DNA from 2 places in the Priestia sp. RMT2NF4 genome. Region 1 is predicted to be linked to the other one. Evidence: a T-box and tRNA genes for the amino acid it is inferred to sense, from the RefSeq annotation. Region 1 holds a T-box; the other holds one or more tRNA genes.

Region 1 (15,319 bases):
GCAAAAATGAACGTTGAGCTTTTGTTTCTTCTTTTACAGGAGGGCCATGTAATAGCCCTTGTTCAAACAATTGCTTCGCTTTCTTCCAATTATGTTTTTTTAAATGATTAAACTGAGACGTGTAGTGATAAACGTCTTTTTCATAACGGGAAATATAATCTTGCACCTTAAGTAGCTGCGCCACGTTTACATCAATCCCCTAATTAAAATTCCTCTAACACTTGGTTCACCGATTGTTTCTCTATTATCATCGGCGTTTTCTTTCCTTTAATAAGAGTGATCTTTAAATAACCTCTCTCCATGCTTGTATGTTCATATGCTACTGTGACTGCAATGAAAAAGATAGTATTTTTTTATATTTAGGTTTGCTAGCAGGATGAACTTCAAAAAGGGCAAATGAACTTACTTGAAACTGTTCTTCAACCGACGTTTGCTTTAACTGCTCTTCCGAAAGCCCGGCTTCCCCTCCCCACTTCTTTGCAATCGTAATATGAGGACGATAAGGACGTTTTTCGTATAAGCCGCTTAGGTCTCCCCATACAGCTTGTATATCCCTTTGTAGATTCACAAGCTTATCATTTGGCTTAAGGCTTACATAAAGCACTCTAGGCTTGTTATACGCACCGAACACATCGTACTGAACGGTCTGCAGTGAAAAACTTGAATGACGGGAGGCTACTTCTTTTAAGCGGTTAATCAGCTTTTCCTTTTTGTTATCTACAAATCCTAAGAATTGTAGTGTTATATGATAATCGTCAGGGTATGTCCATTGTTTAAAAGGAAAAGGTGTTAATTCTTTTGCCCAATTTTCTGCCTGATATGCAATGGAGACTGGCACGTTGATTCCAATAAAATAGTGTTGATCACTTTTCATCAAATCCCTCCTTTTCTTTTCATTATCTTTCCCCAATTTGTCATGTTCAAAAAGAGCTAGATTTATTTTAAAGGTTTTCTGGATCAAATAGAGAGGTTTTTCTGAAAATTTGTCATGTGCTTAAAAAATAAGAAATTGTGTTATCATAGAAATAATACAGAGAATTTTTATAAGAAAAGGATGAGAAAAATGAAAGTTGTTAACAATATGGCTGATTTGATTGGCGAGACACCTCTTGTTAAATTGAATCGTCTTCAACCAGCAGATGGAGCATCCGTTTACTTAAAACTAGAATTTTTTAATCCGAGCCGTAGTGTAAAAGACCGTGCTGCTTTTAATATGATCGTGGAAGCTGAAAAAGCAGGCTTGCTCAATGAAAATTCCACCATTATTGAACCAACGAGCGGAAATACAGGTATTGGCTTAGCTATGAATGCAGCAGCAAGAGGGTATCGTTCTATTTTAGTCATGCCCGATACGATGACTCAAGAACGAATTAACTTGTTAAAAGCATATGGTGCTGAAGTTGTTCTAACACCTGGCGATGAAAAAATGCCTGGCGCAATCCGCAAGGCAGAAGAGCTTACAAAAGAAATTCCAAATGCATTTATGCCCATGCAGTTTGAAAATAATGCAAACCCTGACGCACATCGAAAAACGACTGCTAAGGAAATTATTGAGGCAATGAACGATTTAGGAAAAGACCTATCTGCTTTTGTTGCTACTGCTGGAACAGGCGGAACGATCACGGGCACAGGTGAAGTCCTAAGAGAAAACTACCCAAATATGACCGTTCATGTTGTGGAACCAGCTGGGTCTCCTGTATTATCTGGAGGAAGACCTGGAAAGCACAAGCTTGTAGGAACAAGCCCTGGATTTATTCCTGATACGCTTAACATAGAGGTTTACGACGAAATTTTAAAAATTAAAGATGAACAAGCCTACGATATTACGCGACGCCTAGCTTCTGAAGAAGGGATTTTAGTCGGTCCTTCATCTGGCGCTGCGTGCTATGCTGCTATCGAGGTAGCCAAAAAATTATCTCCTGATCAAGTGGTCGTATGTATTGCTTGCGATACAGGTGAACGTTATTTATCAAGCGACCTATTCTCATATGAATAATAAAGAGGCTGGAACAAAAGGATTTTAGCCCAAATGAAAAACGAACCATTGATCAACATGTTTGATTCATGGTTCGTTTTTTTGTGATGGTGAATGTAGGTTCATCGGTTTCGTTACTTCTAGCAGTTGATTGGAGGGCAAGGCGAAGACTCCTGCGGGAAAAGCAGAACAGGTGAGCCCCCGCAGGAGCCCAGGCGACGAGGAGACTCAGCGGCCGCCCGCGGAAAGCGAAGCCTTGCATGGAAATCAACTGCGGTGTCACAAACAGTCCAGCTCATGTATCCTAGTTATTCACCTTTAAATTGGATTCGTTTCGTTATGTCTCAACCTCTTTTTATTTAGCCAATTCGTAAATAGCCTGTGCATAAATAGCTGTTGCACGAAGCAAATCTTCAATTACCATGTACTCGTCTTTTTCGTGCGCTACTTCTTCACGGCCTGGGAAAAGAGGTCCAAATGCCACACCCGCTTCTAATGCTCTGGCATATGTTCCTCCTCCAATTGAAATAAGCGTAGGTTCTTCATTTGTTTGTTCTTGGTAAACCTTTTGAAGCGTTTGAATAAGCTCATGTTTTTGATCGACGTGATGTGGTTTAGAATCTGTAAAATGTTTGATAGTCATTTGATAAGATTCACTTTTTTCTTTAATCGTATCAATAATATCGTCAATATGAGCTGATACAGGATAGCGAATATTTAAGCCAAAGTGCCCCGCTTCTTCTTGATTATAAGACATGATTCCCACATTTATCGTTAAATCACCCGTGACCTCATCTTTGCGATTTAAGCCCATTTTTTCTCCTAGTGCATCTTGGACTAAATACGCATTTGCATAACCTACAAACTGATTAGCTTGTTCATCAAGTTCTAATGTGTGTAAAAAGCGAAGAAGTGTAAGCCCAGCATTTTTCCCTTTATCAGGCACGCTTCCATGTGCTGAAACTCCTTCTAGAGTAAGTGTATACGCACCGCTCTTTTCGGTTATTGAACCTTTTAAAGACTTATCTTTTAAAAATTGATCATATTTATTTTTAATATCCGTTTCACTATGGAATTCAAGAACAGCTGTTGCAAGATCAGGAACCATATTGTAGCGTCGCCCAGAGACAAATGATGTAAGCTGGACGCTTCCCTTTGTTCCTTCAATGGGCTGCTGGCGAATTTCTACATCTGTAATGCCTTTTTCAGCATAAATGATAGGAAAATCCGCATCCGGCGCAAATCCCATCGTTGGCATCTCTTCATGATTGAAGTAGTGGTCCACACATCTCCAGTCACTTTCTTCATCCGTTCCAATAATCATTCGAACCCGCTTAGATAGAGGAAGCCCTAAATCTTTCACAATTTTCATCGCATAATAAGCAGCCATCGTCGGGCCCTTATCGTCGATTGCTCCTCTAGCAAAAATTTTCCCGTCTTTTATTTCACCGCCGTATGGATCAACCGACCACCCGTCTCCTTCAGGAACGACGTCTACGTGACACAAAATGCCAAGAAGGTCTTTTCCTTCTCCCGCTTCAATATGACCTGCATATCCGTCTACGTTCTTGACGGAAAACCCGTCATTTTTTCCTTTGTTTAAAAGAAAGTGAAGCGCTTGAGCAACTCCAGGTCCAAATGGCTCTTCTTTTTTTTCTGTGCTTGTCAAAACACTTTTAATTTGCAAAAAACGCTGCGTCTCAGCTAGAATTTCAGCTTCTCTTTTTTGCACTTCCTCTTTCCAATTAATTGCTGTCATCTGTGTGCCTCCTTTGCCTGCTTTTACAGATTGTATCTATCATTACTATTGGTAAATTTAACTTTATCATACCTTTATATAGAAAGAAATAATTGTCTCTTTCCTTTCATATCAAAGGTTTACAGAGTCAAAATTCCGGGAAATAATTTGTAGGCACAATCGATAAAAACGGATTCTATTTGTTTATTGTTTACATATACTATAAAAAATGTGCAAATAGAGGAAGGAGATGTTACGAAAGGATTACATATTTATATCATTTTTTGTAAATATTGTGTTAATTTGCGTTTTCTCTTTTATTTTTCTGTCGATTTTGTGTACAATAAGAATAAGGACTGAAATAGTGCTTGACATCTCAGAGTTATAAAGAAGTTGTGCCTTACGAAAAACGAATAAGGAAGTGGTTTTTTGAAACCTTCAACTAATCGAATGCTAACTCGTATCAAATCGGTCTATATGTTCATTTGTAAAAATGGAACAGTTACAACGCAAGAGCTCGTAGACGAATTTGGTATTACACCAAGAACCATTCAGCGTGACTTGAATGTGTTAGCATATAATGATTTAGTTCGCAGCCCAAGTCGCGGTACATGGACGACTACGCAAAAGAAGGTCAAGATGTCATCCTAGTAAGTTTATTTCAAGGGTAGTAAGTGATTTATATATAGAGATAAAATTCTACGCAGTAGAAAGTCAAGACTTGGACGAGTGCATAGTCCCCCGCTCCATTTGCACGTCAAGCAGAGTTGGTACTCGTTTAAGTGCTTTAACGTGAAATGTTTCACTTGTCGAATAAAGTGGACAAAAAAAGGAACCATTTTAGACTTAGGTTCCTTTTTCTTTCGCCTCTTCTTAGGCATTTGATTTTTGTAATAAAGCTAGTTCTTCTTCCGTTAACTCCCTGTACTCTCCTAAATCTAACGACTCGTCTAATAGCAAAGCTCCCATAGATAAACGTTTTAAATACGTTACTTTTTTTCCTCTTGCTTCAAACATACGCTTCACTTGATGAAATTTCCCTTCAACGATCGTTAATTCAATTTCTGATTCCACACCGCTTGTTAGTACCTTTAACTCTGCTGATTTTGTTACGTATCCATCATCAAGAGTGACACCCTGTCTAAATGCTTCAGCATCTTCTTCAGTCACCGGCGCATTAATTTTTGCAAAATACGTTTTAGGAACGTGCTTTTTAGGAGATAGCAGCTGATGTGCAAGCTGACCATCATTTGTCAGCAGCAAGAGCCCTTCTGTATCTTTGTCTAAACGCCCTACCGGAAATGGGTCATACACAGCATCGTCAATTTCCAATAAGTCCAAAACTGTTTCATGAAGAGAATCTTCCGTCGCTGATATGACACCTTGCGGCTTATGCAACATAAAGTAAACAAATTCTCGGTAAGAAACGGCTTCGCCATGCACAGTTATTTCTTGTTCATCTGGATTAACATGTACCTTAGCATCTTTAACCGCTGTACCGTCTACCTTAACAGCTCCAGTCTTTAAAAGACCTTTAACTTCTTTTCGGCTTCCGTACCCAATGGTAGAAAGCAATTTATCCAAACGCATGTAATATCCTCCTTTTTTTGAAAAGAAGATGACTCTAACGAGTCATCTTCTTATGCACTGCGCTGTTTATTTCGGCGCAGTATCTTTCGTTCAATTGCACCTGTTACCCTCGCTCCCATTACTTTTTCAAGCAGGCTTGAACGATAGGTAATAATAAAGTAAATAAGGCCGCCTACTGCTGCTCCTATAATCGTAATAACCGTGGCAGAGAATCGTCCTGGGGTTGTAAACAGACCAATTACTACTGAAACAATTTTTACGCTGATTCCCATAATCGCAACAAAAATGAGAATGAGCACAGAGCGTTTTATAAACTCACTGTAGTTATATTTTGCGTGTTTTTGAATAAGCGCAAACATATAAACAAGAGATACGATATAGCCTAGTGCTGTCGCTAAAACTGAACCGATCTCGTGGAACATAAGAATAAATGGCACGTTCACGACAATTTTCACAATCAATCCAAATAATAGACTTAAAACAGCATACTTTTGTTTGTTGATCCCTTGTAAAATAGCTCCATTAACCGTGAAAAATGAGAACAATAAAGCTACGGGTGCATAATAAAGCAAGACATTTCCACCCGCATCCGATGCATCTGTTCCAAAGAAAAACGTATATGCTGGACCAGCTAAAGCCATTAACCCTACAGATGCTGGCAGCACAAGAAACATAATCGTTTGATATGTTTGATCAATTTGCTTTTGCAATACATTATAATCTTTATTCACAAATGAACGTGTAATCGTTGGTACAAGAGTCAAACCGAATGCAGTAGCTAATGAAACAGGAATCATCACAAGCTTTGGAACATAAGACTGAACAATTCCGTTCATGGACTCCGCTATTTCTTTTTGTCCAGCCGCTACCATCGCACGGTTAAATGTGAATTGATCCACATACTGATAAAGCGGAATAGCTAAGCTGACAAATACATAGGGCAATGAATACGTAAGCAGCTCTTTAAAAATGGATACGGTAGAAATACGCGTAGGCGTTACCGTCTGCTCGTTCACCATTTTATCGAGATGAGGCTTTCGTTTTTTCCAGTACCAAATTAATACGGCAAGTCCAGCAAGAGCTCCTACAAAAGCACCCATTGTAGCAAATCCAACGGCTAGCGCAAGACTCCCATGTACAACTTTGATGACGATATAAGTGGATGCTAATAAAAAGACAACCCGCACAAGTTGTTCAACTACTTGTGAAACAGCTGTGGGTCCCATAGACTGGTGACCTTGGAAAAATCCTCGCATTAAACTCATCATCGGTACTACAATTAACGCAACACTAACCATTCGCATAACCATTACTACATCTTCTAAGGAGTTATTTAAATCAGAACCTCCAAGTGTAATTCTAGACATAACAGGCGCTAACGAATATAAAAGTAAAAATGCAAGTATTCCTGTGACAAGCATTAATTTCATGCCGGCCCGATACATTCTTCTACTCGTATAATAATCACCGAGTGCATTATATTTTGATACAAATTTCGATACGGCCATTGGCATACCGGCTGTAGCAATACTTAAATAAATAGCATATTGGTTATATCCATAACCAAACAGTGCTCCCCCTACGGTTCCAACAAGGATCGCAAATGGAAATAAATAAATCATTCCCAGAATTCGGGATACATAAGTGCCAAGCGTTAGCACAAAGGTCCCTCTTAACAATTTTGAATCAGACATACGTTTGCCTCCGATACTTAATGTTACATACTGATAATAATGATAGAATTGAAAAGAAGCAAGTGAGAGTATACACTAAGAAAGGTCTTATACTCACTCACACTCGTCAACAAGCTAAAAAACAAAGACTATAGCCCATTTTATCCAATGTTGAGAGATTTGTCAGTGAACAAACTAAAATTTTTTAAGAATAGACAGGTTGGTGAAAGTATGATATATGATGTAGTCGTAATCGGAGGAGGACCTTCTGGTTTGATGGCATCGATTGCAGCTGGTGAGTCAGGTGCAAACGTATTATTAATTGATAAAGGCAATAAACTTGGACGAAAGCTTGCCATTTCTGGAGGGGGCCGCTGTAATGTAACAAACCGCCTTCCGATTGATGAACTTATTAAACACATTCCAGGAAACGGACGCTTTTTATACAGTGCGTTTTCTGTTTTTAATAACGAAGATATCATCTCCTATTTTGAAGGCCTTGGAATTAAATTAAAAGAAGAAGATCACGGGCGTATGTTTCCGGTTAGCAATAAAGCACAATCTGTTGTTGATGCATTAATTAGTGAACTTCACCGTCTTCGTGTAACAATTCGCACAAACACAGCCGTTAAACGCGTAAACTATGAAAACAACACCGTGAAAGAAGTTGTACTTCAAGACGGAGAAGCAATCCAAACGAAAAGCGTTGTGATTGCAGTAGGCGGAAAATCAGTGCCTCATACGGGTTCGACAGGAGACGGTTATCAATGGGCAAAAGATGCAGGTCATAAAATTACTGAACTTTACCCAACAGAAGTTCCTATTACATCTAGCGAACACTTTATTAAAACAAAAACGCTTCAAGGTCTATCGCTTCGCAACGTAGGACTAAGCGTACTTAATAAAAAAGGCAAACCTGTCATCACTCATCAGATGGATATGATTTTCACTCACTTTGGTATCTCTGGCCCTGCCGCTCTTCGCTGCAGCCAATATGTTGTTAAAGAGTTAAAGAAACAAAAAAGCAACACTGTTCAAATGTCTCTTGATTTATTTCCTAGCCAAAACGAAGAAGAGATTTTTCAACAATTAGTCAAAACAACAAAAGAAGAGCCGAAAAAAGCGATTAAAAATGTTTTAAAAGGTTTTGTATCTGAACGCTATCTATTATTTTTACTCGAGCAAGCAGACATTGATAGCCAAGCGCTAGCGGGACAGCTTCAGCATGAAAAACTGAGAGAATTCTCGAGAATGTGCAAACGATTTGAATTTGCTGTAAACGGCACACTTTCTTTAGAGAAAGCCTTCGTCACAGGAGGCGGAGTATCCGTTAAAGAAATTCACCCAAAAGAAATGTCTTCTAAATTTATGCAAGGCCTTTACTTCTGCGGGGAAATTCTTGATATCCACGGATATACTGGAGGATACAATATTACTTCTGCCCTTGTAACAGGCCGTTTGGCTGGCAGTAATGCAGGAGAATTTGCAACAAGCCTAGCATAATATGCTAGGCTTTATACATAACCATGGCTGAAAAACAGTACACCTGCTCATCACGATCAACATCCACTGTGACTTGGTACTTAATATCCACGACGTCTTCATCTTCTAATTTGCGTAAAAATCGGTTCACCGCAAACTCTAAATCTTTTTCATGCTCTTTATCAAACATTTTCACCTGTATCATAGCTTCTACCACCTTGTCCTATCAAATTTGTTTCAATCAGAATGGACTGCTTCTCTCAATGATGGCTTTCGTACTGATTTCCAACTTCTTCCTACCTCTATTTTTATGAAGACTTTTATAGATTTAGTCATCATTTGTTTTGCTACTATCATTTTAGTCGAATGGTAGAAGTTTCATTCCAAAAGAAAAAAGCGCCTGTCAAAGGCGCTTTTTCTTATTTATTAACCGTTTTTCCTTCCCACTCTAACATACCGCCAACCATATTTGTTACTTTATAACCTTGTTCTTGAAGGTAGTAACATACGTTTTCACTGCGGCGTCCAGAACGGCAAATGAAAATATATTCTTTTTCTTTATCGAAATAATCCACATTAGTTGGAATATCATTCATACGAATGTGTTTAGCAGTTGGAATCATTCCTTCTGCTACTTCCTCATCTTCGCGAACATCAACTAAATGAAGCTCTTCTCCATTTTCAACGCGTTTTTGAAGCTCTTCAGGCGTAATCACTTTTACTTCTTCCATCTTCGTCATTCCTCTCTATTCTTTCATTCAGCTTGCTATCGCTATTGTAGCAAATTCAAATACCTTTATGCCACTAAATAAGAAAAGCTTAAGCAGCAGCCTACCTAAGCTTTTCCAATCGTAGTTAAAGGTTTAACTAAGGGCCTGATGTCAACCCCGAAAGGGGGACATCAGGCCCTTAGGTCTAGAACAGCCCCCCTGACTGCTCTTTAGTCAGGAGGACTGTTCTACATCAATACTTAATTAGCTACGATGTTTACTAATTTACCAGGCACAGCAATCACTTTGCGTACTGTCTTACCTTCAATGAACTCTTGAACATCTTCATTAGCCATTGCAATATCTTGAAGCTCTTCACGAGATGCCTCAGCAGGTACGTTTAATTTTGCACGTACTTTACCGTTAATTTGAACGACAATTTCCACTTCATCATCTACAAGTTTCGCTTCATCAAACGCAGGCCAAGCTTCATATGAAATCGTATCTTCGTGGCCTAGTTTGCTCCATAATTCCTCAGTTGTATGAGGACAAATTGGTGCTAATAGCTTCACAAATCCTTCTACGTATTGCTTTGGCAGCACATCAACTTTGTATGCGTCGTTGATGAATACCATAAGTTGAGAGATACCTGTATTAAAACGAAGACCTTCGTAATCTTCCGTTACTTTTTTCACCGTTTGGTGATATACGCGTTCAAGTGTAGTATCATTGCTTTCTTGAACCTTGCTGCTTAATTCACCATTATCCTCGATAAGTAAACGCCATACACGATCTAAGAAACGGCGTGCACCATCAAGCCCTTTTGTTGACCAAGCAATGGATGCATCTAACGGTCCCATAAACATTTCGTAAAGGCGAAGCGTATCTGCACCGTGGCTTTCTACGATTTCGTCTGGGTTTACAACGTTACCTTTTGACTTACTCATTTTTTCATTGTTTTCTCCAAGAATCATACCTTGGTTAAACAGTTTTTGGAACGGCTCTTTTGTTGGAACTACGCCGATATCATATAAAAATTTATGCCAGAAACGAGCATACAATAGATGAAGAACAGCGTGTTCAGCTCCACCGATATAAATATCAACCGGCAACCATTCTTTTAATTTGTCTGCATCTGCTAATGCTTCGCTGTTCGTTGGATCAATGTAGCGTAAGTAATACCAGCAGCTGCCTGCCCATTGAGGCATTGTATTTGTTTCGCGGCGCCCTTTTTTGCCCGTTTCCGGATCTACAACGTTCACCCAGTCATCAATGTTTGCTAATGGAGATTCACCTGTACCTGACGGCTTGATTTCAGTTGTTTTTGGTAAAACAAGCGGAAGCTGATCTTCAGGAACTGCAGTTGTTGTGCCATCTTCCCAGTGAATAACAGGAATCGGTTCACCCCAGTAGCGCTGACGGCTGAATAACCAGTCACGCAGACGGTATGTTACTTGTTTTTCACCTTTTTCATTTGCTTGAAGCCACTGAATCATATTTGAAATTGCTTCTTCTTTGTCTAGACCATTTAAGAAGTCTGAATTAACGTGCTCGCCGTCGCCTGTATAAGCTTCTTTTGAAACGTCTCCACCCGCTACTACTTCTTTAATCGGCAGTTCAAATTTAACAGCAAACTCATAATCACGCTCATCATGAGCAGGAACAGCCATAATTGCACCTGTACCATAGCTCATTAGAACATAGTCAGCAATCCAAATTGGCATTCTCTCACCGTTTACAGGGTTAATTGCATAAGCACCTGTGAATACGCCCGTTTTGTCTTTAGCTAAGTCTGTACGCTCTAAATCGCTTTTGCTTTTAATTTGATCTAAATACGCTTCTACCGCTTCTTTTTGTTCGGCTGTCGTAATTTTATCCACAAACGGATGTTCAGGTGCTAAAACGGCATACGTTGCCCCAAACAGCGTATCAGGACGCGTTGTGAACACAGTAAATGTTTCGTCATATCCATCAATTGTGAAGTGAACGTGAGCTCCTTCAGAGCGGCCAATCCAGTTTCGCTGCATTTCTTTAATACTTTCTGGCCAATCAAGATCATCTAAATCTTCTAGTAAACGATCTGCATAAGCTGTGATTTTAAGCATCCACTGCTTCATTGGACGACGCTCAACCGGATGCCCACCGCGCTCACTTTTGCCATCTATAACTTCTTCGTTTGCAAGTACTGTTCCCAACGCAGGACACCAGTTAACAGCTACTTCATCCACATAAGCTAAGCCTTTTTTATATAGCTGTAAGAAAATCCACTGCGTCCATTTGTAGTAGTTAGGATCAGTCGTATTAATTTCACGCTCCCAATCGTAAGAGAAACCTAACGATTTGATTTGACGACGGAAATTATTAATGTTAAGTTCAGTGAACTCAGCCGGATCGTTTCCTGTATCTAATGCATACTGCTCAGCAGGTAGTCCGAATGCATCCCATCCCATTGGATGAAGTACATTGTATCCTTGCATACGCTTCATACGAGATAAAATGTCCGTTGCTGTATAACCTTCTGGATGCCCAACGTGTAAACCCGCCCCAGATGGATAAGGGAACATATCTAATGCGTAAAACTTACGCTTTCCTTCATCTTCTGTTGTTCTAAATGTTTTATTTTCTTCCCAAACTTTTTGCCATTTTTGTTCGATCTTTTCATGATTAAAAGCCATACATAATCCTCCTTGTACGCTCCAGCTGTATTTAATTAAACTAAAAAACCCCTCATCCCTCAAACAAAGGGACGAGAGGTTGAATAAACTTCCCGCGGTACCACCCAAATTAGCACAATTATGTACTCACTCATTTTCCTTAACGCGGATAGACGGTAAATGTTACTTTACTTCACATTTACAACTCCAAGGTGAGTTCATGAACGCCCGTTTGCTGACTCGCACCACCCGTCAGCTCTCTTAGCTCGCTTCGTTCACTACTATTCCTTATCATAGTTTTTACATCATACTACCTTGTATTGTAAATAATATGTTCGCAAACTGCAAGTTGTTCAACGGATTTTGTAAAAGTTTCTACACTGCCTCACTGCTTTGTTGCTAAATCCCCTCTTTCATTCTTATATATGAACAACTTCTCCCAAAAACATACATACAACGCCAAACAAAGAGATTTAGACATAATTAAGTTAATCCTATCTAAAGCTGAATAAATAGGATATCTGGACTCCTTGCTACAAAACTGTTCATTTCCGTGCAAGGCTTCATCTTGCGCTCCAATCAACAGCTTAAAGCAACTAAACACATAAAAGCCGAGTTCACCATAATAATGAAAAGATCCGAACGATTTATCGTTCGGATCTTCCTTCAGCTAAAATACTTTTGTCCCCGCCTCTACTTTCTTTAACAGCTATTATTAAATACCAAATCCAAAAGAAAACAGGATAATCGCAAGTACGAGACCAACAAGCGGAACAACTACCGTCATCGCTGCAACTGATCCATACGCATCTTTATGAGTTTCTCCGCAAATAGAATTAATTGTGGTGACGACATAACCATTATGAGGCAAGGAATCTAATACGCCAGAAGATATAGCTACTACACGATGGAGAGCTTCTGGATTTACACCAGCATCTAGATAGTGAGGGGCTAAAATTGGCAAAGCAATCGCCTGACCTCCTGAAGCCGAACCTGTCATCCCCGCGATAACACTCACCGCAATAGCTCCCCCTATCAACGGACTGCCTGGAATATGCGTCATGGCATCTACAGCCACTCCAAACGCGGGAACAGCCTTAGCAACCCCTCCAAAACCTACGACAGCAGCTGTATTCCCAATTGCAATTAACGCTCCAAGCGTCCCTTCTGATGCTGCATTCCAAAATCCTTTAAAGTGTTTTCGGTTCACAATGTATGTGACAATGATACCGCTTAAAAGTGCGACAATCAACGCAGATTGCTGAAGCGGCTTATGAAGTGCAAAAGAAATAATGAGCACGACCACAAGCGGAAGCAAACTTAATAACGGATTAGGAAGAGACTGATTTTCCGTTACTGCTGGATCTTTCTCGCGTGATATAAAACGCTCTCCATTTTTAACTGCTTTTGAAATCAAGCGCTTTAACCACCAGTAGCCGAATACAGCCATCACTACCGCTACAACTAAACTAACTTCCCATCCTGCATACGGACTAGTCTTTAAATATTCAATTGGAATCCAGTTTTGGATTTCAGGCGATCCAGCCGAGGTCATCGTAAACGTAACGGAACCGAATGCTAAAGCAGCAGGGATAAACCGCCTCGGCAAATCAGCTTGTTTGAATAAGCTTAAAGCCATTGGATAGACAGAGAATGCTACTACAAACAGACTGACTCCTCCATATGTTAAGACCGCACAGGCAAGTACAATCGCCAACACTGCTCTTTTCATTCCTAGTTTACTGACAATCCAGCGAGAAACACTATCAGCGGCCCCGCTGTCTTCCATCACTTTTCCAAAAACGGCGCCCAATAGAAACATTAAATACCAAGAAGCAATAAATCCTGTGAAACCAGACATATAATTCCCAACAAAATTTGCTTCTCCTTCTTTCACCAGCTGTGGAAATAAAGGCATTCCGCTTGTTAACGCAACAACTAAAGCACTAAGCGGACCTGCTATAAATAAATTCATGCCTCTCATCGTTAATACAATGAGCAGCAATAATCCTCCAATTAATCCAATCATACTAAGCATATTCTAGCCCCCCAAGAAGTCATATAATTAGAAAACGCTTACATTTTTACAGGTATATACTCCTTTCTTTGCTTGTCACGACCCTTACTATATTATTAAAGGAATACTGAAGACATTCCTACGTTTATTGAACAGTCAAAAATAAAACCACCTCTATTTATTTAGAGATGGTTAGTGAACGCTGACGTTTTTCTTTTAATTTATAATCGTATATCCATGTTGTACACATGCTAAATAACAATAGTGCAATTAATAAATAGCACAGGGTAGACATATTAAACGCATCGAAAATAACGCCTCCAAAGAGAGGGCCAATCATTTTACCTGCAGTAGCCATACTGTTGACTACGCCTTGATAAAACCCTTCTTTTCCTGATGGAGCTAACTGACTTGCGACAGCTGGAATTGCTGGCCAAACAAACATTTCTCCAACTGTTAACACAATCATTGCTGTTAAGAACTGCGAAAATGTTGTGGCATTCACCACGATGATGAAAGAAGCCACAAAAATAACCGTTCCAATTAGAACCTGTACTTTTAATGTCTTTGCTACTTTTTGAATGATAGGCACAATCAAAGGCTGACCGACTACAATTAAAATGCCGTTAATCGTCCAAAGCAAACTGTAGCTAGAAAGAGGTATATTCAACTCACGCGTATGCGTAGCAATCGTTGTTTGCCACTGAACATACGCGACCCAGCATAATACGTATCCTGTACATAAAATAAGAAGGGCCGTCAGTTTCGTTTTGTGCTGAATACTACCGGCTTCATTAAGGACATTCGTTTGCCCAACTGTAACCGAAATATGACGGTATGAAAAAATAGCAATAAGAAGAAAAATAACGTATAAAATTGTATTAGCTAAGAAAATATACGTAAATGAATAGGATGCTACAACGCCCCCTACCGCTGCGCCAATAGCCACTCCTGCATTTTGAGCAACGTACATCGCATTAAATGCTTTTCTTCCGCCTTGTGGCCAGACTGAGCCTGCCATTGCATACATAGATGGAAACACAATACCAGATCCAAACCCTACAATAACCAAGAGAACAACGTATGTAGGCCAACCATGGAAAAACACCAGTCCCACTAATGCAACAAGGGTAATAATAATTCCTGATAAAATGGATTTATATCCTCCAATTTTGTCAAAAAGCGTTCCCCCTAGTAAATTACCCACTACGCTTGCAGCAGAGTTCAGCATAAGAACCACTCCTGCAACGGATAACGACTTTCCTAAATGTTCATTTATATAAATTGTATTGAGAGGCCATAAAAACGAAGCTCCCGTTACGTTTACAAGCATACCAATAATCAAAAACCAAAGTGACTTGGGCATTGATCTCCCCCCTATCTATTCGAATGCCAACGTACATTCTAGTCTTTTCTTAAAGGGTTCGCAATGCTTTTACATATAGACAATTTATTTGAAATTCGCTGACTATTTAAAAAG
Region 2 (15,319 bases), on a different contig from region 1:
TATGCCGCTATTTTCTATCGTACCCCTACTGCTTCTGATTATCGCCTTTTTGAAAAATAGGAAGAAGCAGCACAGATAGTATATCTCTACTAAATAGAAAAAATGGCGTTAAAATTATCGAGGTGATGTGCGTGTATATATGGTTTTATGATCATTTTGTTAATACCATCTTATTTCCGCTTACTTGTATCATGCTAGTGTGCCTGTCATTAGGACTGTATGCATACTTTAAATTAAAAAAAATGAAAAATTGATACTAGACGGCTATTTTTCTCATTCAAAATAAGAAAGATACAACAAGATAGAAAGCAACTGTTATTCCCGCTGCAATTAAAGCTGGCTTTAATTTATACTTGGCATATTCAATAACAGATAAATCTAATATTTTGGCGATGGTATTCGTATCGTCGCTTAAAGGTGAAGAAAACGCTCCAAAGGAACCGCTCGCAAACACTGCACCGATAATTAACGGCAAAGAAAGATCTGCAGAACTTGCAAGCGATACGCCAAGCGGCATTAAAATCCCCCACGTTCCCCAAGCAGATCCGATAAAGTAAGAAATAGCGGCTCCAAAGATAAACATGAACGGAGTGACAAACATTTGAGGAATCCACTTAGAATGTGCCGTCACGAAATTTGAAAAACCTAAGTCTTCTGTAACAGCGGATAATCCCCATACTACCGATAACAACAAAATAACGGACATCAAGTCATTGCCTCCTGTGATAAAACCATTAAGCAAATTCTGTAATGTAAAGCGCTGAAACAAGAAAAAAATGAGGGTAATTAACGTAGTCATAATTAAAGCTACTACCATCGCTTCTAACACGTCTGCTTTAATAAATGCTTCAAAAAAGGTGTGACTCTTACGATGTCCACTCCACCATGTTAAAAGTAAGGTAAGTGAAATCACAACAAGTAAAGGTACTAACAAATTCCAAGGCTTAGAAGGCAAATCCTTCGATACGCAAGGATGACAATCATGCCAATCTTTTTCGTCTTCTTCCTCGAGCTTCATAGGAGCCGTAGACGTTGAATGATGAAAAAAGCTGAAATAAATCCCTACTAAAATAATCACAATCGAAAAGAAATTATAAGGAATGCTTTGAATAAACAAAGAATAAGCGTCTTGTTTTATGCCTTGATGATCAATTGCCATTTGAATGATTGAGACCATATATCCTACAAATGCCGTTGCCACGGGAATTAAGACGATAACAGGAGTAGCAGTTGTTTCAATAACAAACCCTAGCTCTGCTGTCGTCATTTTCACTTTTTTCAGCAGCGCTCTCATAATGGGCGCGATCGTCACAAAACGAAAGGTGGGAGCACTGAATGTTCCAATGGTTGAAACATAGGTTAAAATAAGAGCTTTTTTTCTTGTATCAATTCTTTCTGCAGCTGTTTCCACAAAACCTTTAACTCCTCCAGCCATCTTAATCATTCCGATAAGCCCTGAAAACGCGTATAAAAAGACAACGATTTCTATATTACTTTTATTTCTAAGGGCTTGTACAACGTAGTGAAGTAACTTTTCAACACCTCCGACAATCGAATGATCAATCAAATAAGCGCCTACTAATAAGCCTAAAAACAACCCTGGCAGCACTTGTTTGGTGAAAATAGCTATTGGAATAACAATTAAAAACGGTATAATTGAAAACCAACTAGATTCCATAGGACTCTCCCCCTATCTTAAAAACCATATTAGACGTCTTCACGTATCGTTCATTAGCTTTTAATGTAACCCCAATAATATGTGTATATTCATGAAAACAATACGTATAAGCAGCACTGATTGAATAAACTATTTCTAATTAAAAACAGCATAGTAAAAATCTTTATTTCTACAACAAAAAAAGCAGTTTGCACATGCAAACTGCTTTTGAAAAGAAGCGGAAGACGAGGTTCGAACTCGCGACCCCCACCTTGGCAAGGTGGTGTTCTACCACTGAACTACTTCCGCGCAATATATAAAAGTAAAGATGCGGGTGAAGGGACTTGAACCCCCACGTCATAAGACACTAGATCCTAAGTCTAGCGCGTCTGCCAATTCCGCCACACCCGCGTGTGAATTGAAAAATAACTCCAAAATGGCAGGGGCAGTAGGAATCGAACCCACACTGACGGTTTTGGAGACCGTAGTTCTACCTTTAAACTATGCCCCTAGAAATGATTTCTTCAAAAGAACCTCGTTTATTGACGACGCTATATTATAATAAAACATATATGGAATTTCGTCAATAGGTCTTTTTATGAATCATGACTAGTACTGGCGACTTCAAAAAAAACTGTGAGGCATATCACAGCTTTTTACACTTTCCACTGCCAGTTGCAGCACCTTTTACCCTCTACCATTTATTTTTAGAAGCTTTCTGTAAAAGCCCTTTTTTAGGCAAAGTGCAGAACTATACAAAATGTCTCCAAAATCGCGTGAAGACTGAAAGAATATGGAGGAGTGCAGATTTTACAGGAGGCACGTTTTTTTGAGAATCCGTATTAAAATCCACAGGTTCCCCCTCATTTCCCACAAGCGTACTGTGAGAAATTTTAGTTTCAATAGCCCCTGTTAGCTCGGCTGCAAATTCTTCACTATCTATCATAACCATAGATTCAGTATTTAAAAATACAGAACGTGAATCTAAGTTAAAAGAACCAACTGCGCTCAAACGCTGGTCGTAAACAACGGATTTCCCATGAATGGAATAAGGCTGTTGATATTCATAAAGCTTTGAAGCCGCTTTTATGACGCGATTTTTCACTCCTAAGTATGCAGAAAAAGCCATAGCATTCGGAGTGGACGTAATAGAATTCGTTAAAATAATTCTTTGCACTTTAGATTTTACTGACTTATCTATATACTGTTCCATCTCTTTTGTTGGTACAATATAAGGACTTTGAACGACAATGGATTTTTCAGCTTGCTCGGAAAGCTTAATAAACGTTTTCCATATAAAAGGGCTTTTATTCATTCTTTGAATAGGATTTGTAATAAAAGAAATCTTTCTTGTAGGCATCGTCGATTCTCTCCATACAATATAAGGATGGACAAAGGGTTCGTTTGCTTTTTTGGCCTCTTCGTATTGATCTATTAACAATTTCTTTCCTGAAAGGCCACGAAATTGTTTAGTTTTCTTGAGCTTTGGAAAAGCTTTGCGCGTATACGGGTGGTTCCATAATTTCTCTACATACTTCTCCATTGAGAGAATGACACTATTACTTTCTTGCTTTGTATTATAAATCAGCACATCACGGTCATAGACAAAATTTTTATCCGGTTGACTGGCCAAGTATTTATCTCCAATATTTCGTCCTCCACTAATACCTAATTGGCCATCGACTACTATTATTTTATCGTGAAGACGGTTATGCCATGTCCAAGGTTTAAGAATAGTAAAGGGCTCATAGTACTTTAATTCAATATTATTGTGGAAAGCTAGAGCATAAAGAACATTTTTTCTCTTGCCTTTTAACCCATGAGAGATCCCGTCTAACAGCACTCGAATACGTATACCTCGGTCCGCAGCTTCGAATAAAGCACCCATAAGTAAATCCGACGAACGACCTTTGCCGATGGAAAAGTACGCAATATCGATTGTATGCCTCGCTTCTTGAATCATCTGCATCCGAACAAGCCCTGAAAAATAACCGTTTTCCAAAAGCATAACACGGTCTGTGGATTCTTTCTTTCCGTAAAAATTCTCAGTATTCATTACTTTTAAGTCTTTTCCCTTGTGCAAAGGGACATAAAACAGTACCACTGCAGTTACGAATACATATATGAAGTACAATACGACAATCATTATTAGTATATTTATTAGCATGTTTCCTGTCACAATCCCTTTCCATTCTTATCGTTCTGTTTTTATTAGGATTCTTACTTTTTTAACTTCTATACCTTTTAAAATAAGAATGGAACGATGGATTATTTGTTACACTACTGTTGATTTCCGTGCAAGCCTTCGCTTCCGCTCCTGCAGGGTCTCACCTATTCTGTTTTCCCTATAGGAGCCTTCGCCTTGCCCTCCAAACAACTCCTAGAAGCAATTATATACACGAAACCTACATTCACTCTGCCAATAAAAAAAAGCAGAAGTTCATTATCTTCTGCTTTTGCAATTTATACCCTATTGTGAACCTGCTCTAAGTGTAAGTAAAACAGCGGCTCTTTTATTGATTAAGGTCGTTTTCCATATCTTTTATGTCTTGCTGAAACTCAGTTAAACGCTGACGCTGTGTTTCAGAAGCATTTTCAAGCGCATTCTCGATTTGCTGAGAGGCTTCGTTCACTTCACCTATCGCTTGCTTCGCTTCATGTCCATAGGATGCATCATTTTTAGCTTCATTTGCCTGTTCATATGCATCTACTGCTTCTTTATGCCCCTGCTGTGCTGCTTGAAATGATTGTTGTTTATCTTTGTTATATGGGAATTTTTTCATCATAGTGCTCCTTTCCATTTGTTCACTCTATAGTGTGGCATTTTTCCACTTATTCATACGACGTTTCAATAGGTTGAAGCTGCGTAAATATTCCGCATAACAAATTTCTTTATTATTTAAGAGCATCCAATGATATCTTTTATCCCTTGAAATACTTTCTATATTTTACATAAATGTATAATCACTTTCTTTAGCGGACATCATACGAATAGCTTATTTGAACGTCAAAATATATTGGGGTTGACTGCATGCACTTGTTTCTTTCCTTTTTGATCATTTGTGCAGGGATTATATGGATGGAAATAAAAAGATTACCTCAACACTCTCATAAAAAAGAACGGAAAATTTTTATTGTATTCATGACAATCAGTATCATAATAGCTCTTGCAAAAATCTTTCGGCTGCCTCTACCGAACCCTTCTGATTGGGTAGAAGCAATGTTTCAACCTTTAAGTCACTTATTATTCCGTTGGATCACTTAATTCGTGTATATGGCAAAAGGATGTGCTCATTTTGCTTAATGAAATCAATATTTCGGCTGCGCAATTTCGCAAGCTAGTAACTTTATATAGCATCGGAAGCACAATTATTGTTGTGCCTGCCGCTATTACGGCTGATGCTCATCAAGACGCCTGGATTGCAGCACTTTTCGGTGTAGCATCAGGAATTGGCTTAGTTTTGCTTTTTACCTCACTAGGAAAAATGTTTCCAACGCTTACGCTGATGGAAATGAACGAAAAAATTTTAGGTAAACTGTTTGGAAAGATTGTTTCTGCTGTTTTTGTATTATCCAATTTGTTTATCAGCAGTCAAGTTCTTTACTATGTAGGGAATTTTCTCACTACACAAATTCTTCCCTACACGCCGCTTACAGCCATCCACATTGCATTTATGGGTGTGGTTATCGTAGGAGTACGCCTAGGGATAGAAGTTATTGCACGAAGTGCCGAGATTTTATTCCCTTGGTTTGTCGGATTATTCGGACTTCTGATTTTGTCTATGATTCCGCAAATTAAAATAGAGCATATTCAGCCTGTGTTCGAAATACATCCAAAAGCTTTTATTCGGGCTGTTTTAACGTTTTTAAGCATGAGTTCTTTGACTTATACGATTCTGCTTATGATTTTTCCTTCCCATACACCAGACACAAAAAAGTCCACTCAATCTTTTTATATAGGTAATATAGCCGGTGGACTAGTGATGGTTACGTTAATCTTACTCGGAATTTTAGTGCTTGGTCCTTATTACTCCCAAATCACCATGTTTCCAAGCTATGAATTAGGAAGAAGAATTGATGTAGGAAACTTTCTTCAAGGAATTGAAGTAGTCATTGCTATTTTGTGGTTTATTACTCTCTTTTTTAAGCTTTGCATTTACTTTTACGCTACTCTTTTGGGGTTTGCCAATGTATTTCATATAAAGGACTACAAGCTATTTTCTTTTCCAGTCGCACTCATCATGATTACACTTTCCCTTATTGTGTATCCAAGCGTTTCTTATCAAAAAGATTGGGATACAAAAACGTGGATTCCCTACAGCTTACTTGTAGGCATCTTATATCCGCTTTTCCTTTTAATTGCAGGATTTATTCAAAACAAAAAGCAGCATTCTTCTAACAGCGACTAAAAAATCAAAAACCTTTAATAGAGAATGCACCTTCAGTATAAGTAGTTATTTTTCTGGAAAATATAACATTAATTATTCATGTTTAGGAGCTAGTCTATGCTAGGGGTATTGGGGTTACTTATTGTTTGCACGCTCGTCATTTGGTTTGAAGTACCTAACTTACGGCAAAAAAAAGCGAAGAAAGAATTATGGCTATTCTACACAGTTCTTGCAATTGGAACGTCCGTAAGCATCTGTAAAGCACTGGGTTTGTATGTTCCAAATCCTTCTGATTTATCAGCTGCTATCTTTAGACCAATCAGCATATTTTTACTTCATTTATTATCTTAATACGTAAGACGAGGAAGTGAATACCGTGAAACCTGTAGTTAAAATTTCAACGATTCAATTTCGTATGCTCGTCATGCTTTATACAATTGGAAGCACAATTGTTATTGCTCCAGCGGCTATGACTGTTGATTCTAAGCAAACTGCTTGGATTCCGGCTATTCTCGGAGTAGCATGCGGATTTGTATTAGTGAAAGTATATATAGCTCTCGGACTTTTATTTAAAGATAAAAATCTGGTAGAAATCAATGATGTAGTATTTGGAAAATATCTAGGAAAAGGTGTATCTTGTTTATTTGTCCTATCTACTGTCATAACGTGCAGCCGCATTGTATACTACGTCGGGAGTTTTTTAAATACCCATATTATGATGGAAACGCCGCTGCTTGCTATTCATATTATTTTTATGCTTGTGGTTGTGTTCGGGGCAAGACTCGGGCTAGAAACAATTGCACGCTGCTGTGAAATCTTTTTCCCGTGGTTTGTTGGCCTTCTCGGAATTTTTATTTTTTCACTAACTCCTCAAATGAAACTTGAAAATCTTATGCCTTTAATGGACATTCACTTAAAACCACTGACTCATTCGGTTCTTATCTTTCTTAGCATTACTTATTTTACTTTTGCTCCTTTGATGATGATTTTCCCCCTTCATTTAAGAAAACCTGAAAAAGGAGCTAAAGCTTTAATGAGCGGCAGCCTGCTAGGTGGATTTATTATGGTAATTGTTATTTTTTCTTGTATAATCGTTATTGGTTCTTATCATTCTTCAACTACCATGTTTCCCGTATATGAAATGGCTAAGCGAATTGAGGTGGGAAATTTTTTGCAAGGAATCGAGGTAATTATTGCCATTATATGGTTTCTTACTCTTTTCTTTAAAGTTTCTCTTTATTTTCATGCTTCCATCGCTGGACTTTGTCATATTTTTAACATCAATGAAACTCGATTTCTAACGTTACCGATGGGATTAATTGTTACGACTTTTTCCATTATTGTGTACCCAACCATTACCTATCAAAAAACATGGTTAGCCGAAACGTGGATTCCCTATAGTTTTTTGATGGGAGCTTTATATCCTTTTATTCTTCTTATCATAGGATGGATTCGTTTTAAACCAGCTAAAATAAAAATAAAAAAGATAATAAAATCTACATAAAAAAAGCAGGTAGTCACCTGCTTTTTTATGCTTGAAGCGCTTGAAGCCCTGCTTGGTTTAAGAAATGCCAAGGCTTATTAAAGTGGGGTTGAAAGAAAAAGTCCATAAAACCAAGCTCATCGATCGTCATTTCCTGCTGTACGCATACAGACAATGTATTAATTGCTTGAGTAGCATCAATTTTAGAAATAACCTGTGCACCTACAATTCGTCTCGTTTCTTCTTCATATACTACTTTTAACGTAATATTTTCGTACGTTGGCATGAATTCTGGTCGGTTATTTTCTGATATTGTGATACTTTTCACATTCATATCAAAAAGAGAAGCCGCTGTTTCAGTTATGCCGGTAGATGCAACATTGTAATCATAAATATGCAAGCCTGATGTTCCTTGTGTTCCCATATACTTGATCGTCGGTTTAACAAGGTTTTGAGCAACTAATGTTCCCATTCTAACCGCATTTGTAGCAAGCGGAATATAGGCATGTTTCTTAATCGGATTGTAGTAAATCGCACAGCTATCTCCGGCCGCAAATATATCTTTTTTGCTTGTTTGCATATATTCATCAACCACAATTGCGCCGTTTGGAAGCATGTCTACCTGCCCTTTTACTAAGTCTGTGTTTGGACGAAAGCCAACACACAAAATAACAAGATCCGCTTCATATTCACCTGCAGTTGTCACTACTTTTTCAACAGATCCATCGCTGCCTGCAAATTTAGTAACCGCTTGGTTTAATGCTAATGTAACTCCCCGCTTTTTAAATTCCGTTTCCATCAAGCTTGTAAACTCTGGATCAAGATATTTATTTAAAATACGATCAGCACTATCAATGAACGTGACTTCTTTTCCATATACTTCAAAGGCTTCTACTAATTCTGCACCAATATAACCCGCACCAATTACGGCGATTTTTTTTGCTTGTTTTGCTTTTTCGATAATGTGATTAGCATGCTGATAGTTTTTACAAAGCACAACATTATTTAAATCGATGCCTTCAAGGTTTGGAATAATCGGCCATGATCCAGTCGTCATCACTAATTTATCAAATGTATCTTCAAATTCTTCGTTTGTTTCTAAGTTTCGCACCGCTATTTTTTTGTCTTCTGTATCAATATTCGTCACTTCATGTTTCATTTTCATATTTACACCCATCTCTTGCAATTCAGACGGTGAAGAGTAAAATAAACCATTTGCATCTTTTACGACCCCGCCTACATAGAGCGCAATTCCACAAGACAAAAATGAAACATTATCATTTCGCTCATAAACTGTAATTTTAGCTTCTGGATAAAGTTCTGCCATATTTTTCACTGCTGCTGTTCCTGCATGTGTACACCCTACTACTGCAATTTTCATAGATGATATCCCCCTTAGGATTATAGAAAATATAATTTGTGAAGTTTTTCACATATATTGTGAAATGTTTCACATATCTTTTACAATTCTTATTATACAAACATGTTTGTTCTTTTTCAAGAGATATGTGAAAAAAATCACATACTTTTTTAAAAAAATATGTTACAGAGTTCTTTAAATAGCATTGAAGCTTGATATGATGCACTTTTTTTGTTGATGCGCTGCTGATGAACAATTTCATCAGCTTGTTTTTTCACGTAGAAACTCACTATCCAATGCACTCTCTAACAAAAAAAATAAACCGGATAAAATAATCATCGCTAAAATAGATACACGGATTCCGCTTATAAGCAAGTCTGCTATATAAACCGATAGAAAAGTAAAAAATATGTCCACAAAAGCTGCAGATGCTACAAATAATACTCTGTTCATCCTAGCATTCTTCATTAAAAAAATAAGCGCCTTTGAAAAAAGCTCTGTGATAGAGCCAAACACAAAAATAAAAAATAGAAATAAACATATGGCCCAGTAAGAGTCATACTCCACTCCCATCACTCTAAGGAAGCCTATAAAACCAAAAAAGTAGCTTCCCATTAAGATAGCTAAAATGATTAGTACCATCGCTCCTGCTATAAAGAACGCAATTAAAAGATCCATTCCCTTGCTTTTTCTTTTCATTGTTCCATGCCACCTTACTTATGATTCAATCCGTATTATACCAAAAAGAGGACGAGACATAACGAAACGAATCCATTCTAAAAACAAACAACTAGTACACATGAGCGGAGTCACTTTGGACACCGCCGTTGACTTCCGTGAAAGACTTCCCCTTGTCCTCCAATCAACTGCTAGAAAGACCTACACACGAAACCTACATTTACCACAACAAAAAAAACGAACCACGAATCAAACATCTTGATCAATGGTTCGTTTTTCACTTTGTCTAAAATCTTTTTGTCCTAGTCTCTTTTCTACTTTACTTATCTTTTTTATCTTGAAGAGCTTGTTTTAAAGCATCTCCCAAGCTTGAACCAAATGCTCCGTCATCGTTGTATTTGTTAAGAAGCTTTCGTTCTTCTCGTTTTGAAATCTTTTTCTTTTTGTCCTCGGCTTTTTCAACTACTTGACATGAACGGCATTGGAAATACGTACCTGCTTTTCCTGAATGAATTTCCATTCGTTTATGACACTGCGGACAGCGTCGGTTCGATAGTTTAGGGTCTTTTGCGCGTCTATAGCTGCACTCAAGGCTTGAACAAACGAGCACTCTTCCTTGCTTTGTTTTCTTTTCTTTTAAGAACGAACCGCATTCCGGACATTTAGAGCCCGTTAAATTATGAGGTTTGTACGTTTGATTACTTGTTTTTACTTGCTTGACAAGCTTTTCTGTTTGTTCGCGAATATTCGTTAAAAACTCTTTTGCATTTCCTTTTCCTTTAGCAATTGCCTCTAAGTCACGTTCCCATTTAGCCGTAAGCTCAGGAGACTTTAACTCGTCTGCTACTAAGTCAATCAGCTGCTTTCCTTTTTTTGTTGCGTGCAGACGGTTATTTTGGCGATCAATGGATTCGTTTTGCAAAAGTTTTTCAATAATATCTGCGCGTGTTGCCGGCGTACCTAAGTTGTGTTTTTCCATTTGTCCAAGAAGATCGGCTTCTGTATAGCGCTGCGGCGGCTCTGTAAATGCACTTTTCATCGTTGCATTTTGAATGAGCAGCTTGCTGCCTTCTTTCATATCAGGCAGCTTCACCGTTGCTTCTGAGTCTCCACCAGAAACTTTTTTGAAGCCTGCATTCACAACTTGCTTTCCGCTCGCTACCAACAGTTCCCCGTTTACTTCAAGCTCTGCTTTAACCACTTCATACTCATATGCAGGATAAAACAATGAAATAAATCGCTTTGCAATTAAGTCATACAGCTTTCGTTCATCAGCTGATAAGTCCTGTAAAAACACAGGCTGATCCGTTACGATAATCGCATGGTGATCACTTACTTTTTCATTATTAACCACTCGCTTTGGCAGCTGTGCATTTTTAAAAATTGGACGAACTTCTTCTTTATATACAGCAGAGATGCTTTCCAAGCGCTCTTTCATAGTGGAAACCATATCTGTTGTTAAATAACGAGAATCTGTACGTGGATACGTGACTAACTTATGCTGTTCATATAACTTTTGAAGTACATTCAATGTCTTCTTAGCAGAGAAGTTAAAGCGTTTGTTAGCGTCGCGCTGCAGTTCATTTAAGTCATAAGGAAGCGGCTGCGCTTCTTTATGCATTTTACGCTTGATTGTTTTCACAACTGCTTCACCTGATAATTTTGAGTGCAGCTCTTTTGCACGTTTTTCATCAAAAATGCGCTTTTCATTGCCCTTTTGCCAAGCTGCTTCAAACGACGAAAACTGAGCTGTAAGCGTCCAATATTCACTAGGTTTGAACGTGTTAATTACTTGTTCACGCTCAATTATCATCGCAAGCGTCGGTGTTTGTACACGTCCTGCTGATAATGGTTCTTCGTATTTAGTCGTTAACGCTCTCGTTACGTTTAAACCGATAAGCCAATCGGCTTCTGAACGGCAAACTGCTGAATCATACAAACGATTAAACTCTTTTCCTGGTTTTAGCTGTTTAAACCCGTCACGAATCGCTTTGTCCGTTTGAGACGAAATCCAAAGACGTTTAAACGGCTTGTTCCAGCGTACCTTTTCCATAATCCAGCGTGCTACAAGCTCTCCTTCACGCCCTGCATCAGTCGCAATAATTAACTCGCCAATATCCTTTCTTTTTGCTAGATCGGATACTGTACGAAACTGAGAGCTTACTTTACGAATTACTTTTAGTTTCATTTTCTCAGGCATAATTGGCAGATCTTCTAATCGCCATGTTTTATATTGGTTATCATAATCCTCTGGTGTTTGTAATTCAACTAAATGGCCGAGTGCCCATGTTACGACATACTTTGGCCCTTCAATATACCCTTTTTTTGTTTGTGTGCTGCCAAGCACGCGCGCAAGATCACGTGCTACACTTGGCTTTTCTGCTAATACAAGTGATTTCATTTTATGTATACCTCCAATTCACTTGTTCCATTATACATGATTGTATACTTTTTGTACGACTTCAAGATTAAGTTTACATAATCATATTATAATAAATAAAGCTGAAGAATTTCTCTTCAGCTTCTAGCTACTTCTTTTTATAAAATAGTCGCGAGATAATTAAACCGATAGCTCCTAAAACGATAAATAACAAGGCTCGTATAGCCATTGGGATAAAAGGTAAATCATATAAAACGAGTTTAAAAAGTGTTAAGAACAAAATGCCCACGCCGACATATGTTGCTGTTTTAAAATTTCGAAGTGATCCTATTACGAATGCAGCAATGGACAAGCATAGCCAAACGGCCGTCATAATAAGCGTTTGTGTATTAGCGGAAAGATCATTGGTGCCAGCGACCGTCACTTCCGTTGCAAAAATTAAAGAAAGAATAGAAAAAACAATACTTCCTCCAATTTTGAATGTATCGTGCTCATCTTTTTCTGTTTTTTGAATACTGATCCATACAAATACTAGAATAGAAGCTAACACAACAACCCAGTTTAATGTCGGAAGAGACAGCACTTGTTCGATTGGTGTAACTAAGATATACGTGGCACTCAGTATATAAATCGTATAAGAAAACAGTTGATGAAGTAAATTTTTATACGTCATGGCGATATAGTAAACAGCAAGTCCTTGAATCACATATAAAATGACTCCTTCTCTTAAATCGACGAGCTGATGAATAAAAAACGCTACTGCAACAATTAAATAGGTAATAAAAAATTCAAATTTCTCTTTAGAACTTCTTACTGTGTAAACACCTAATGCGTAAATAATAACTAGCGCAAGCAGCACCATGGTGGTCATGCCATCGTCAAAAACGGCAAGCAGCCAGCCGTACGTAACTGCTAAACTCGATAGAAGGGTAAACGCATATACTTGGAGTACGGATTGTGATAGAAAAAAGCTAGAAATTAAGCATAAATGCTGAATCAGAATCGCCATACCTAATAACGCTTTTACACCATTATCACCAACAAACGAGTAATAAATGAGTAGCGTAAGATTTAATAGTACCGCGGAAAGAACATATAAAATTGAATATTTTTGTTTGATTGCCACATATAAAAAGGCAATATACAGAAGCGTTTCATAGCCAATGAAAACCAGAGCATTAGGCGAATTACTTTCAATAAGAAAAGGAACTAGTACGCCTCCAACCGCGCTAATAATCCCTAATGCCTGTGAACGATAAAAGACTGTCGCGATCATCCCTAAGATAATCCAGCTCGTATTTAGTATAAAAGCAAGCGTTGGTCCTGCTAAATGATATAGGCTATGCATTGCAAACGTCGTTAACATGAGAATAGGAATAGCTCCTCCTACAAGTACTTGCCCGAGCACCAGCCTACCCTTTTTGATTTGGAAATGACCTGTTACAGCAAAACCTATTGAAACAACGAAACCGTGAACAACTTTTGCTTTTTCATTCATTAATCCATAGTCAGAGGCTGCTTTAAATCCCCATAGCACGCCAATAATAAATACGAAAATAAAAATTCTCGGCAGCCATGTTTGAAAAAGGACTTTTTCCCAATCAACAGGCTCTTCTATTGCCTGTGAGCTTTTAGCTGCTGTTTGAGCAGGACGTTTAGTCGTCTCCTGACGCAGCTTGGGAGGAGCGTGAACTGCTGGTCTTGGAGAATTTGTTTTATATACAAGCGACTTTAGCTTGGCTACGTCTTCTTCTAAACTGCTTATTTTTCGTTCAAGCTCTTCTATTCTTTCGTTTTCCATATTTCCTCACCCTTTCTCTTTAAAGTATTTGTGATTTTTATATGTATACCTTACAGCACTTAACTATTATACCATTAAAAGGAATATTACTTAGAAACATTCTATTTTTAGCAAAAAAAAAATACAGCGCCCTTTTCAAAAGAAAAGTTCGTTGTATAGGATGTGCTGCCTTTTTTATGTCACTTTCTCGCTGTATGTACTATGAAATCCCGCTTCGATGTGGGCTACTTGAAAGCTATGATGACCAATTAAATATTTAACAATATCCACACGGTCAATTTTACCTGGCTTATTGTTCATTGCTTCTCGCACCATAGATTGAAATGTTTCTTTGCAAAACTTCTTTTCATGAAGCAGAATCGTTTCACAATACTCTTCATGGTCTCCCTCTGAAATACGATAATAATGCATTTCTTTCACCCCTTTTTAATGTTATACCTATTACATACCCCAAATATTGCTATTTTAACAAATTAATTTTATTATTCTTTATTTTTCCATTTATATATAATTTACAGCGCAACGTTTCGAAACTCATCGTTATAAATGCTAATTTGAAGACGCTGAGAAAAACGTTCTTCTTCAATGTAGGTCTCAGGCATTAATCCAACAGGATATACCCTCGGGTTTTCGCCGCTTCCTAATATGTATACATACATCTTTCCTTCGCTTGTATATCGAACTTTCGTCGAAATACCTCCTTGCCCTTGAAGAGGCGCATAAACCGCTCTTACATTATCTCTAATTTCTTGTACAAATCCATGTAGTTCAACATCCGAATCGTAATAGTGGTTTGCTTCATACAAGCCGTAAATACGAGACTTATCGATATCACATAATATGTTCCAAAATTCAGATAAATCTTCTTGGAACAACACTTGAATAAAATTTCGTGCAGCTTCTTGCTGTTCTTTTGTTAATTCTTTTGTTAGCGCAAACTCTTCATTTTTTAACATCTCAGTCACCTCCCTTATGTATGTAATACGACAAGAGATACAAATAACCTCTTTTTTCAGCTTATTAGCAACCAATTTATTTTTCACATTAAAAATTGAAAAGCTATCTCGACTAAGATGTCAAAATAACTCTTCAATTACTGTAGAATAATTACGTAAAATACTCGATTTTCGCATTTGGAAAATACTGATCAATGTAATATTCCAACGTCTCTCTTAATTCTTGTTCTTCATCTTTTGCGTATACATACTTTCCAATCCCGTAACGCCCCCATTTGTAGCGGCGCTCTTCTTCATTCATCTCAAGCTTTGTTTTCGGATAGTTTTTCTCAATCACCCGTTTGGCCGGCTTGGTAAAGCGATGCTGAATCATTTCAAATGTAATATCATCTCTTGACTCTTCAGGTATAGAAGCATCAAGCTTTTCAAACAGCTGACGGTATCCCTCTTGCCAACCTTCATGAATGTAAATAGGCGCCACAATAAAGCCAAGTGGATATCCGGCTTTTGCAACTTTATTAGCAGCTTCAATCCGATAATCAAGAGGAGATGTACCAGGTTCAAAGTTTTTTATAACATAATCTGCGTTTATGCTAAAGCGAAAGCGCGTGCGACC

What was found. The T-box of region 1 lies ahead of leuS (leucine--tRNA ligase). A T-box ahead of a tRNA ligase gene usually reads a tRNA of that ligase, here a tRNA-Leu.
Region 2: it encodes a tRNA-Leu, which carries the amino acid that the T-box ahead of leuS (leucine--tRNA ligase) is inferred to sense. The anticodon was not compared.

Annotation. Positions count from the first base shown of each region.
Region 1 is NZ_JBLQZO010000004.1:46,768-62,086, reverse strand. It holds gene ACMX9J_RS17895 (hypothetical protein) at 1-184, opposite strand, end outside; gene thpR (RNA 2',3'-cyclic phosphodiesterase) at 320-874, opposite strand; gene cysK (cysteine synthase A) at 1,064-1,996, shown strand; gene ACMX9J_RS17880 (hypothetical protein) at 2,123-2,338, shown strand; gene pepV (dipeptidase PepV) at 2,331-3,734, opposite strand; gene ACMX9J_RS17870 (DeoR family transcriptional regulator) at 4,143-4,364, shown strand; gene ACMX9J_RS17865 (pseudouridine synthase) at 4,587-5,303, opposite strand; gene ACMX9J_RS17860 (putative polysaccharide biosynthesis protein) at 5,354-6,997, opposite strand; gene ACMX9J_RS17855 (NAD(P)/FAD-dependent oxidoreductase) at 7,208-8,479, shown strand; gene ACMX9J_RS17850 (sporulation protein Cse60) at 8,484-8,663, opposite strand; gene ACMX9J_RS17845 (rhodanese-like domain-containing protein) at 8,878-9,189, opposite strand; gene leuS (leucine--tRNA ligase) at 9,429-11,843, opposite strand; T-box leader at 11,908-12,126, opposite strand; gene ACMX9J_RS17835 (GntP family permease) at 12,538-13,860, opposite strand; gene ACMX9J_RS17830 (MDR family MFS transporter) at 14,018-15,205, opposite strand.
Region 2 is NZ_JBLQZO010000001.1:402,385-417,703, reverse strand. It holds gene ACMX9J_RS02095 (GerAB/ArcD/ProY family transporter) at 1-79, shown strand, start outside; gene ACMX9J_RS02090 (Na+/H+ antiporter NhaC family protein) at 278-1,678, opposite strand; tRNA gene ACMX9J_RS02085 (tRNA-Gly) at 1,895-1,966, opposite strand; tRNA gene ACMX9J_RS02080 (tRNA-Leu) at 1,987-2,068, opposite strand; tRNA gene ACMX9J_RS02075 (tRNA-Trp) at 2,095-2,168, opposite strand; gene ACMX9J_RS02070 (phospholipase D family protein) at 2,409-3,803, opposite strand; gene ACMX9J_RS02065 (hypothetical protein) at 4,171-4,440, opposite strand; gene ACMX9J_RS02060 (GerAB/ArcD/ProY family transporter) at 4,945-6,066, shown strand; gene ACMX9J_RS02055 (hypothetical protein) at 6,163-6,396, shown strand; gene ACMX9J_RS02050 (GerAB/ArcD/ProY family transporter) at 6,422-7,549, shown strand; gene ACMX9J_RS02045 (FAD-dependent oxidoreductase) at 7,575-8,909, opposite strand; gene ACMX9J_RS02040 (YrvL family regulatory protein) at 9,150-9,587, opposite strand; gene ACMX9J_RS02035 (DNA topoisomerase III) at 9,886-11,967, opposite strand; gene ACMX9J_RS02030 (DUF2339 domain-containing protein) at 12,095-13,747, opposite strand; gene ACMX9J_RS02025 (hypothetical protein) at 13,922-14,158, opposite strand; gene ACMX9J_RS02020 (hypothetical protein) at 14,260-14,703, opposite strand; gene splB (spore photoproduct lyase) at 14,855-15,319, opposite strand, start outside.